One region of the Lysinibacillus sp. NPDC097287 genome, then DNA from elsewhere that is predicted to be linked to it. Evidence: riboswitches for the same ligand, from Rfam matches in the RefSeq annotation. Region 1 holds a riboswitch; each other region holds the start of a gene.
What was found. A riboswitch is a leader RNA that binds a small molecule or an ion and turns the genes downstream of it on or off. The one in region 1 is predicted to bind thiamine pyrophosphate.
Positions count from the first base shown of each region.

Region 1 (3,086 bases):
TACGGTTCATAAGCAATGACCGCCTTGGCATCAGCGTGTAAAATACGATAATCAATATCTTTCGCTCTAAGCATTTCAGAGCTTGGAATAATAGCCAAACCAACCTTTAATGCAGCGATATATGCAACATATGCCTCAATAGATCTAGGCACCATAATGAGAATAACATCCCCTTTTGTTAATCCCTGTGCTGTTAACACATTCGCTGCTTGATTCGCTTTTTCTAGTAAACTTGCATATGTTATATAGTCAATTTCTTCGTTTTCATTATAAACAATTAATGCATTTTTCTCAGGATTTTGTGCATAATTTTCAAATTCCTCTACAATGTTATACCATTCTGGTGCGATTAGATCTTGTCGTTTCATCATTATTGCCCCCTTTGTTAGGCTCATTATAAAACTCAATTTTTATAGTTTTCAATGAAAAATACTCTAATTATTAAAAGTCATGACAACTATCATACTCTTGCATATGGCATCAGTCATCGCTTTTCATATAAAATGAAATTTCCCTTGTTCATACAGGGAAAGTATGGTACATTGTGGACAAATCAAATGTTTGCAGGGGGACTCATTTTGAGTTGAGAAGGTTAAAACCTGACCCTTTGAACCTGTTAGTTAACACTGACGTAGGGAGCAATGTACAATCACGATGTGCTTTTCTTGTACATACGCTCTCCTCATTCTTATAGGAGAGCTTTTTTTGTTCCAATTTTCAACTAAATATTTTGATTGCGGGGGGACTCATCTTGAGTTGAGAAGGTAAAACCTGACCCTTTGAACCTGTTAGTTAATACTGACGTAGGGAGCAGTACATCATTTTCTTGATGAAGAAGCTCTTTTTACGTGTATTTCACGAACAAAAAGAGCTTTTTTGCATGCTTACGTTCACCAATTAGAGGAGGACTTATAATGACATTTTGTGATGAATTAAGAAAAGAAACAGATATCTATTGGGAAGGAAGTTTTCAGCACCCCTTTGTAAAAGGGATTGCTGACGGGACTTTACCTATTGATAAATTTAAATACTATATGATTCAAGATGCATATTATTTAAAGCACTATGCAAAGGTATTAGCATATGCAGCGGCTAAATGTGAGACACCCGAAGAATTCGCGTACTACACAGAAACGGCGAAGTTCATTAATGAAGCTGAACTCGAATTACATCGTTCTGTTTTTTTAGAATTAAATGTAACCAAAGAGGAGCTCGAGCAAAGTGAACCTGCTCCAGGTGCTATCAATTATATTAATCACATGTACAGTGCTGTGCATAATGGTGATGTGGCTGAGGCATTTGCTGCAATGATGCCTTGTCCATGGCTGTATTTAGAAATAGGGCAGTATTACAAAGATGCAAAACCTGGTGTTAAGCTATATGAAGATTGGATTGCTATGTATAGTAGTGAGGATTTCCTAGTAACAATTCAAACACAAATTTCAATGATGAACGCTTATGCTGCAGCAGCTTCTCCAGAAAAATTAGCGATCTTAAAGAGTCATTTTAAAAATAGCTGTTATTACGAATTACAATTTTGGGAAATGGCTTGGACAAAGGAAAATTGGGTTCCGGAGAGAGTACAATGATTTTACAAGCTATTCGAAAAAAACAGCCTCTTGTTCATAGTATCACGAATTATGTTGTGGCAAATTTCCAAGCAAACGGCTTATTAGCCATTGGTGCTTCTCCAGTCATGGCAGATGAATTACATGAAGTTGAAGAAATGGTATCGATTGCGTCTGCCTTATTAATCAATATTGGTACACTAAATGAACGGACAAAAGAATCGATGCTACTTGCTGGAAAAAAAGCAAATGCACTAGGTATCCCCGTTATATTGGATCCAGTTGGTGCTGGCGCTACGACTTTCCGCCGAGAAACAGTACAACAACTATTAGCAGAAATTAAATTTGTCCTTATTCGTTGCAATATTGGAGAACTTGCTGCCATTGCGAATGTAAGCTGGCAACAAAAAGGTGTTGATAGCGGCAGTGGTTCAATGGCACTATCGGATGAAGCAAAAAAAGTTGCGCAACAATACAAATGTATTGTCATTGTTACTGGTGAACAGGATTTCATAACTGACGGTTTACAAACACAATGGATTGCAGGTGGGCATCACCAAATGACAAAAATTACAGGTACAGGTTGCTTACTAAGTGCCATTTGTGGTGCTGCGTATGTCGCGGGAGATGAACCTTTTGCACAGCTAGCTGATACGTTAATGACCTATAAAAAAATTGCTGAAAATGCCAATTCGATCACACAATATATTGGTGATTTTCAAATAACTGTACTTAATGAACTACATCGTCTTTCAAAGGAAGGTGAAAAATAATGCGTATTGTTACAACAATCGCTGGCTCAGATAGTGGCGGCGGTGCCGGCATTCAAGCTGATTTAAAAACGTTCCAAGAATTAGAAGTATTCGGCACATCTGTCATTACTGCCGTGACGGCACAAAATACACTAGGTGTAACTGGCGTTTTACCGATAGAAGTAAGTTTTGTTGAAAAGCAATTTCTTGCACTATTAGAGGATTTCCCAATTGGTGCTATTAAAACGGGCATGCTATTTTCATCGGACATTATTCAGAAAATCGCCAGTTTGATTACTGATTTGGAAGTCCCTCTTATTGTTGATCCCGTAATGATTGCAAAAGGCGGCGAAAACTTATTACAGCAAGAAGCCGTCCAAGCATTACGCACTCATTTACTACCAATAGCGACTGTACTTACGCCAAATATTCCAGAAGCAGAAGTGCTAACGGGCAGTAAAATTGAAAATGTTACTGATATACAGCAAGCTGCACAAGCACTTTTACAATTAGGCGTGCAATGTGTTGTTATTAAAGGTGGGCATTTAAGTGATGAAAAATACGCTACCGATTATGTATTTTTTAATGATGGACGAACATTTACAATGCAATCAAAGCGTATAAACACTAAAAATACACATGGTACAGGCTGTACATTTTCAGCAGCATTAACAGCTTTTATTGCACAAGAGTTGCCATTAGAACAAGCCATTGTAGAAGCAAAGAAATTTATTCAAATGGCAATTACACATGATCTGTATATTGG
Region 1 covers NZ_JBIWCX010000006.1:114,794-117,879, reverse strand. Annotated here, with positions in the region: gene mbcS (acyl-CoA synthetase MbcS) at 1-368, opposite strand, end outside; TPP riboswitch at 556-655, shown strand; TPP riboswitch at 729-827, shown strand; gene tenA (thiaminase II) at 915-1,589, shown strand; gene thiM (hydroxyethylthiazole kinase) at 1,586-2,341, shown strand; gene thiD (bifunctional hydroxymethylpyrimidine kinase/phosphomethylpyrimidine kinase) at 2,341-3,086, shown strand, end outside.

Region 2 (3,086 bases), on a different contig from region 1:
CATCATTTCGATATTGCATATCCAATCGTCTTCATTTGGGCATATATTGGCATTGTATTGCACAATGGCTTTGATGAACTACTTGTGACGACAGCTGCACTTTTTTTATGTGGTGTCCTGCTTGTTGGAATATTATTCATCAAAAAAAATCCCGTATACCAAAAATAATTTGGTATACGGGTTTTTTTCTTTTTAATTACTTATTGTTCATCATCTAATGTTGTTAAAATGATTGGCTCACCTTTTGTCACAATGATCGAATGTTCAATTTGTGCAACTAATGATTTGTCAGGCGTTACAAATGTCCAGCCATCGCCAGACTCGACGATATGCTCAGCTTTAGCAGAGATGAATGGCTCTACTGCAAGCACCATACCCTCTTTCATAATCGTTGTATCCCAGGCATCATAATAGTTCAAAATATGACTTGGCTCATCGTGTAAAGACTTCCCTATACCGTGACCCGTTAAGTTCATAATAACTGTTAAATCATTAGCATACGCTTCACGTTCAACAGCCTTACCGATTTGGTTTAATTTTGAGCCAGCTTTTACTTTTGTCATCGCACGATCAAAAGCACTTTTCGCTACGCGACAAAGTTTCTCTTTCTCTTCATAGCCTTCACCAACTACAAATGAAATACCTGTATCTGCAAAATAGCCATTTAAAGAACCCGATACGTCGATATTCACGATGTCGCCCTCTTGAATCACACGGCTACCTGGTATACCATGTGCTACTTCCTCATTGACACTAATACAAGTGTAACCTGGGAAATCATATTCTCCTTTAGGACCTGATACAGCGCCTCGCTCCGCAAACATACGCCCTGCAATCTCATCTAATTCAAGTGTCGTCACACCTGGTTTTGTAGCGGCCTTCATCGCTTCACGGATTTCAGCGCAAATACGGCCTATTTTTTTAAAAGCTTCAATTTCTTCTTGTGTTTTTACAATCATTTTTAACGTCCCTTTCATCCTAATGTCTACTCTTTAATATATCACAACTACAGCATAAAGATGAGGAATCCGAGTTATTTGGCATACCAATAACGCCTCGGCGTTATTGCGTCCAGATTTTGAATTGTGCTTGGGCCTACGTGTTGCAAGTCAGTCAGCTGTAAAAATCTGCTGCTGACGCTTCGCTTTCGCGCACAAAACATCTGTGACATCCGCCAGATGCTTTATTTTTTTATCGGGTGTTCAAACACCCCATAAAAAAGATAAAAACCGCGCAATCACTCTAGGGATCACGCGGCTGATTAATTATGATTTTCGTTGCATTAGTTGTGGTGCGGATGTAAATAATAGTACGCAAGCAACCGCAGTTAAAATTGTCGCAGGTAGCATATACGTTCCGTTGTAAATAATAGAATAAACCCATGCATTTTGGTCGCCAGCATATTCTGCAAAGAACACCGCACCGGCAGTCGTATGTGCTGCATACCGTAAAAAGCCTGCTACAATAATGCCAATCACAATATAATTTGCCATTTTCACCTTTTTTGCATTCGCCGCTGCATCAAGTACTGGCTTACGTACAATAGCTGCTAAACCAACAACAGTGAAGGCAATGCCATAATCTAATAAACCTTGGAACCAGTGCACGATATAAGCACCGAACATTGTTTGCATAACACCAATAAGTAGACCGGTTGTTACCCCTGCACCAAGTCCCCAACGAAATGCAATTAATACAATCGGCACCATGACAAGACTAACCGAGCCACCCTGTGCCCATACTTTAAATGATACTTGGTCGAGCACAAGCCCAACTGCTGCAAAAATCGCAATTTCCACCAGCATTAATAATTTTTTTTTGTCCATAACATTATTCTCTCCTTTGTTCCGATGTAGGATACAAGAGCAGGAATAGAAATCAGTTGCTTTAATGCTTAGCTGTCTGGCAATCTACTAAAATGGGTAAAATAAAAAACGATGCCAGGACAGAGCCTCACATCGTTAAAGTGTCGGTTTCTATCCACAATCCCTACGCAAGCGTTAACTTACAGGTTCAAAGAGTGAAGGCATTACGTGCCCAATCTCAGCCGACATCATCGGCACCCCTTGTGGTCGTTACATCTAGATTTTTGTTTGAACATCATCATTGTACGCAAACACTTACCAAATTACAACTATCTCTTTGCTAAAATTTTTTGAAACTTTTCTGATTTTTGTGCGTAAATATTAAAAAAGGAGGGACAACTAATGGAGAATCAAAAAATCTTATCCGCATTTAGTTATCTCAGTATTTTTTTCGCACCATTTATCGTACCTTTAGTCGTCTATTTTGTTTCAAAGGATAGTGAAGTTAAGCGCCACTCTATTCGAGCACTCATATCACACTTAATTCCCGTTGCTTTTGGTATCGTCTTCTTTATCCTATTCGTCTTTTCAACGATATCTTTTAACACTACTGATCCATTTTCAAATGGCAATTCGCTCATCATTGTTTGGCTGGTTACCTTTGTTATTTACTTACTTGTATCACTCGGCATTATTATCTGGAACATCATACAAGCCGTCCGCGTTGTCCGTTAATGTTTAATAAATACAATAAGCAGGTAGAAATAATGATAAAAGGGAGTTGGTATAAAATGAAAGTATCCAACGTTGTAAAAACTGCTGTTAAATTAGCACCAATCGTTATTCCTATCATAAGAAAAGTTGTAGAAGCTAAAAAAGGAAAGGCTCCTATTTCAACAAAGACATATACAAAATAATTTGTTCACTAGAGCTATCCCCAATTCAGGGGATGGCTTTTTTATTGTCTGCATTATTTTACAACTCATAATAAGTAAATTCACTTCAAATACCTACCAAGAGAAGAGCTTTCTACAATTCCCCTGTTCCTATAATCATCTCCACGCTCAAGCAGAGGCTATAGCCTCTGCTTGAGCGACTTGACTCTCTCCTTGAGCGAATAAGCTCCTTCATTGATTTATTGGTGATGTGTTAATCTACTCATCGAATAGATACGATCTTCTGATGGATGGTTGTATGAATTTTCATTTATGGTAATTTTCCGAATAATATTTACTCATTTCGAGTTACAATAAATATCATTAATACATTAAGGAGCTGTTT
Region 2 covers NZ_JBIWCX010000010.1:100,908-103,993, reverse strand. Annotated here, with positions in the region: gene ACIQ2D_RS14765 (tryptophan-rich sensory protein) at 1-168, shown strand, start outside; gene map (type I methionyl aminopeptidase) at 201-959, opposite strand; gene thiT (energy-coupled thiamine transporter ThiT) at 1,266-1,826, opposite strand; TPP riboswitch at 1,969-2,077, opposite strand; gene ACIQ2D_RS14750 (magnetosome magnetite crystal formation protein family) at 2,208-2,540, shown strand; gene ACIQ2D_RS14745 (hypothetical protein) at 2,597-2,722, shown strand.
Region 2: another riboswitch for thiamine pyrophosphate. It lies ahead of thiT (energy-coupled thiamine transporter ThiT); the one in region 1 lies ahead of tenA (thiaminase II).

Region 3 (3,086 bases), on a different contig from region 1:
TATACGATTAATTTTAAAGGCTTCTATCCAGTCTTTTCTAACGTCTTTTTTGACAATCAAATCCCGAATCATTTGTCCTGTAGCAGGTGCTAACAGGATGCCATTGCGAAAATGACCTGTGGCAAATAAAATGTCCTCATCCTCAGGGTGGTAGCCGATAAATGGCTTTTTATCAAAGGTTTGGGGACGTAACCCTGCCCAACATGATTCGATTTTCAAATCAGTGATAGTTGGGAGCATCGTTTTGGCTTTTGCAATGAGACTTTCCAAACCTCCAAGTGTCGGCTGTTCATGCCAATCATTTTTCACCATAGTTGCCCCAATTACCAACCTGCCATTATCTCGCGGTACGATATAGCAGTGTTCATGAAATAATGTGTGTTTTAGAAGCGGCTGTTCACTTGAAACAGAGATGCATTCACCTTTGACAGGAGAGAGTGTATGATGTAACCCAAGTTGGTGGAAAAAGCTTGAGCTCCAAACACCATTTGCTACAACAACAGTCTTGGCTTGGAAAGTGCCTTTATTTGTTTTAATCGTGTAAGTATCATCTTCCTTTTGAATAGCAAGAACGGGCGTAAATTCAAAGATAGAAGCGCCAAACACTTGAGCACTTTTACTAAATGCTAGACAGGTAGAGTGAGGGAGCACATTGACATCATCTTCAATGTAAGCTGCACCAATAATATCTTCTGATACAGAATTCTCTCTGTTCCTAACTGCAGTGCAGTCGTACCAGCTGATCGTGGGAAGGGCGAGGGTGGCACTAAGCTCATCTTTTTCATGCTCCGAGTAAGCAAGCTGAAAAATCCCGCCTTTTCTTAGTTCGATATTTACACCACTAAGCTCCTTTAACTCATCCTGGAGCTGGAAATAGTCTAATTGACTACTTCGAGCAAAAGGGTAAAAAATTTCAAGATCGTCGCATTCTGAATGGGCTCCCAACATTCCTGCAGCGGCACGCGTTGATTTACTAGCAATTTGTGTTTCTTCAAAAACAGCCACATCGATGTTTTCTTTGGCTAAATAGTAAGCGATGGAGCAACCAATAATGCCTCCGCCAATGACTGCCACATCATATTTTGTTTTCATGTGCATTCTCCTGACATTTTTTCGAAAATATTAATGCTGATTCATAAGGATTGTCTGAAGCGAAAATACCAGACATAATGGCAATTCCATTTGCTTGTGCCTCTCGGAGCTGGTGTACCCGCTCTGATGTAATGCCACCTATAGCGAAGATTGGGATTTGTAGCTCTTTTTTTATGTCGATGATGGTATGTACACCATTAGGCACTTTACCTTCTTTACAGTTTGTTTCAAAGCAATGCCCATATAGCACATAATCTGCGCCATCAGCCTCCGATTGTTTGGCTTCGTCTATTGAATGAACAGAACGACCAATCCGTAAGTGAGGGTAGGCAGCTCTGACTTGTTTCACTGGAAGGCTATGCGATGGTAGATGAATGTTTGGGTTATCAGTTAGTAAAGCAATATCTAAGCGATCATGAATAACGATTTTTTCCTTGTTTACGCCTTGTTGTGCTAAAAGATTTAGGAGTGACAGAATTTCATGGACCGTTTTTGATTTTTCACGAATGTGAATGTAATCGACAAGATGATGGATGCTAGAAATTTTACTAGCCAATTCGTAAATTGTATGTGAATCATCAGATATGGCAATAAGTTTCATAATTGTTTGCTCCCTTGTATTAAATCAACGCAAAAAAACCACTAACCTTAGGTAAAAGGAAAGTGGTTTTGTTAATTGCACGCAAAAAAGCACAAAAACAATGAACACTTCCCTACGCAGATACGAATCTGTTCAGGTTATGAGGGTTTAAAAGTAGCTACTTTATTCTCAGCCCTTATCAAGGGATCCCCTAGTGAATTGATTGAAGAGTTTTATCTTAAAATAGTAAATAGTTGCATGTATCAAATGTAATTTCGCTGTGGTTAATACTTCGTTAAAGTATCATAAAGATAAAAAAATTTCAACATAAATCAGAAAATTCTAATAAAATCAGGACTTTTTTCGTTAATGAAAGATAAAATTTAATGTGATAAACAGATAAATTGTATAAAATCACCACTATCAAGTTATTGATTGGTTATTATGTATTTTTATATAAACAAAATATGGAATAAAATTGATTCAGTAGTATAAAATTTCCAGAAAATATTGAATTCTACCCTGGTGGTGGATTAAGATGTCAACAGGCTCCTTATTTGTAATATAAAGGTTAGTTCAGGGCTTAATTTGTAGATATATCATCATTGGAGGGTGAAAATGAAAAGAAAATTATTTGTATTTTTTTCGTTATTAATGGTTACTGTACTAATGGTTAGTGGTTGTGGAAAGAGTGAAGAAGAAGCAAAAAAAGAAGAGAAAAAAGAAGTGACGGCTAATACCGATCAAGAAACGCCTGAAAAAGTAGACACTGAAGATGTTAATAAAGAAACAAAAGGTGTGAATGACTTTTCCTCACTAATTAAATATATGGAGAAAGAAACGCAAGGTACAACGAAGGTTCTTTATGAGAACAATGAACCTCAAGTACATGATATGGAAAACGTCACTATTTCACTAGATGGATATACAGTAGTAGCGTTAAATGATTTTCACACAGATTTTAAGATCCCATTTGGAGATCAAACAGACGGTGGTGTCATTTTAGCTAAGTATACAGTTAAGAATGATCAGGATAAAGACGTTTACTATATGCCTAGTTTATATATGACTTTTACTGGTGCTGAAAAAGATTATGGAAATAATAATCAATTATTGCCTAAAGAAGAGCAATTATCAACAGAGTTAAGTCCCACAACAGATTATTTACTAAAAGCTGGTGAAGAAGTAACAGGATATTTCGCATACTCATTTAGCACGACACATTTAGCAAAAATGAAAGAGCAAGGAACTGTGTCTGTTCCAATTCAAGTTCCATTTGCAGAAAAAGGAGATTTTGGTTCAGGCTTCGGGTCAAAAGGTAGATTTAATCTGGCTTTGGATGGTGAGGGAGCAGAAAAAATATCGAGCAACGCGGCTTTTTATGAAGATAGAGTAACGTTTGAGAACATGGGTG
Region 3 covers NZ_JBIWCX010000004.1:198,497-201,582, reverse strand. Annotated here, with positions in the region: gene thiO (glycine oxidase ThiO) at 1-1,092, opposite strand, end outside; gene tenI (thiazole tautomerase TenI) at 1,076-1,693, opposite strand; TPP riboswitch at 1,786-1,895, opposite strand; gene ACIQ2D_RS08390 (DUF5068 domain-containing protein) at 2,291-3,086, shown strand, end outside.
Region 3: another riboswitch for thiamine pyrophosphate. It lies ahead of tenI (thiazole tautomerase TenI); the one in region 1 lies ahead of tenA (thiaminase II).

Region 4 (3,086 bases), on a different contig from region 1:
TTATTTTATCATTTATAGTAATGTGATGGATTTTATATTGTCGAAATTTTCACTAATAAGTAGAAAGTAGTGGCTTAATGGCGTCTTTTTAAAATTTTTTGTACACAAATAGAAAAAAATCCCTATATATACAGGTGGCAGAAGTCTTATAAAGGGATCAGCCTTGAGTGGTGGCTAGTTTTAATTGTAGTGGGACGTCGGACTAATAAAGAAGTGGCTCAGTATGCACATTTGGAATTTAAGATGAAGGTAATCCATTCGCTTGGAAAGTTTCAACTTTTATGTATACTGTTTTGAAAAAAAAGATTTCAGACTTTTCAAAGATTTATTGACCTGTCGTACAAACAGTCCTACTATGAAGACATAATAATTCAAAGAAGGGGGCAGTTTTTATGATGTATCTCGGCATGATTTTCTTTCAAATTGTTGCCCCAATATTAGTCCTGCTTGTGTTAGGAGCTATTTTGCAAAGGAAGTTTCAATTTAATTTAAAGGCATTATCTCAGCTCATTACATATTGTTTTATGCCAGCGGCGGTGTTTGTGAATATATATGAAACGAATGTCGAGGTCTCGGTGTTAGGGCAAGTGGCGTTATTCATACTGCTTTTTATCGGCAGTCAAATGGTGTTGAGTCACTTCATAGCCAAAGTTCTTGGACTTGCGAAAACAGAAGCGGCGGTCTTTAAAAATAGCGTGGTGCTCATTAACTCCGGCAACTATGGTATTCCGGTTGCGCAAATGATTTTTGTGACGCAGCCGATTGGTGTCGCTATTCAAGTGATTCTTGTCATCTTCCAAAATATGACGACGTATACTTATGGGCTGTACAATCTTATTTCTTCTACTAAATCGGGATTAGCGATCGTGAAGGATTTCCTCAAAATGCCGATTATCCATGCACTTATGATTGGTGTGGTGATGAATTTCTTCAATATTGGTATTCCGCAGTTTATCCGTATTCCAATTGATCATGTGGCAGACAGCTTTATCGCGATAGCACTTATTACGCTCGGTACACAGCTATCACAACTCGAATTAAAATCGATGTTCAATAAAACGGTATTTGTCAGCTGCTTTACTAGATTGATAATTGGACCAGCTGTAGCGCTACTTATTATTTTTGCTTTAGGTTTAGACGGTGTTGTGGCACAGTCGCTCTTAATCGCAAGTGCATTTCCGACGTCTCGGAATAGCTCAAGTCTCGCTTTAGAATATGATGTGGAATCGGAAACAGCAGCGCAAACTGTATTGTTTTCTACGATTGTGAGCTGTCTAACAGTGACAGTTGTTATCTATGTAGCTGAAATATTATTTGCTTGAAAAATAGTTCTATAACTTCCATATCTTAGTGCATTCTGCTACACTATCATCAAACTGAATAGCCTTAACTAGGGGAGTCCGATGAGTCGGGCTGAGAGGGAAACACATAGAAGTTTCTTGACCCTTTGGACCTGATCTGGCTCATACCAGCGTGGGAAAGTTAATGATGACTACAACGTTTTTTTTGTGGTCAATACAACCTTTACATTCGTAGCCGGATCCAATATTTTTTTGGATTCGGCTTTTCTTTTGTAGTAGTGTAACTCGCTTTCGTGAGCTGGGTTCGGTCCTGAAAATTCATTTTAAAAGGGAGCGGGAAAAGTTCATGACAACAGTTAACGAGAAAAACATTACGATTATGTCAAGCTTTGATGGTAGTAAGAAAGTATATGTGGAAGGGTCAAGACCGGATATTTTAGTACTGATGCGTGAGATTGCGCTTAGTCCGACGACGGGTAGTTTTGGGGAAGAAGAAAACCCACCGGTGCGTGTTTACGATACGAGTGGTCCCTACACGGATCCGGCGTACAACATTGACATTACAAAGGGATTGCCAGCGTTACGTAGTGCTTGGATTAGAGAACGCGGTGATGTAGAAGAGTACGAAGGTCGTATGATTAGACCTGAAGATAACGGCTTCAGAAATATGGATGATCCACGGATGAAAAATAATGTTTTTCCAGTTCTTTATCGTAAGCCAATACGTGCGAAAAAAGGGCATAATGTGACACAGCTGCATTATGCAAGAAAGGGTATCATTACGTCGGAAATGGAGTTTGTAGCAATTCGTGAAAACATGGAGCCGGAATTTGTGCGTGCTGAAATTGCGGCAGGTCGTGCGATCATGCCATCTAACATTAATCATCCAGAAGCAGAGCCAATGATTATTGGGCGGAACTTTCATGTGAAAATTAATGCGAATATTGGAAATTCTGCAGTATCCTCATCCATTGCGGAGGAAGTCGAAAAGATGACGTGGGCGACACGTTGGGGTGCGGATAATATTATGGATTTATCCACGGGTAAGCATATTCATACGACACGTGAATGGATTATTCGTAATGCGGCTGTGCCAGTAGGGACGGTGCCGATTTATCAGGCACTTGAAAAGGTCAATGGTGTAGCAGAGGATTTAACGTGGGAAGTTTATCGCGATACGTTAATCGAACAAGCCGAGCAAGGTGTGGATTATTTCACGATTCATGCGGGAGTATTGTTGCGCTATGTACCGCTGACAGCAAGTCGTGTTACAGGCATTGTGTCACGTGGTGGTTCGATACTGGCGCAGTGGTGCTTGTTCCATCATCAAGAAAACTTCCTATATACACATTTTGAAGAAATTTGTGAAATTATGAAAGCGTACGATGTGGCCTTTTCACTAGGGGATGGCTTACGCCCGGGGTCGATAGCGGACGCCAATGATGAGGCGCAGTTTGCGGAGCTTGATACGTTAGGGGAGCTGACGCAAATTGCCTGGCAGCATGATGTGCAGGTGATGGTAGAAGGACCAGGGCATGTGCCGATGCATTTGATTAAGGAAAATATGGATAAGCAATTGGAAGTATGTAAGGAAGCTCCTTTCTATACATTAGGGCCTTTAACGACAGATATTGCACCAGGTTACGATCATATTACGTCTGCTATAGGTGCAGCAATGATTGGCTGGTTCGGTACAGCAATGCTTTGTTATGTGACACCGAAGGAACATCTAGGCTTACCGAATCGTGAGGACGTACGTGTGGGCGTGATTACGTACAAGATTGC
Region 4 covers NZ_JBIWCX010000016.1:11,957-15,042, reverse strand. Annotated here, with positions in the region: gene ACIQ2D_RS18305 (AEC family transporter) at 393-1,322, shown strand; TPP riboswitch at 1,383-1,497, shown strand; gene thiC (phosphomethylpyrimidine synthase ThiC) at 1,648-3,086, shown strand, end outside.
Region 4: another riboswitch for thiamine pyrophosphate. It lies ahead of thiC (phosphomethylpyrimidine synthase ThiC); the one in region 1 lies ahead of tenA (thiaminase II).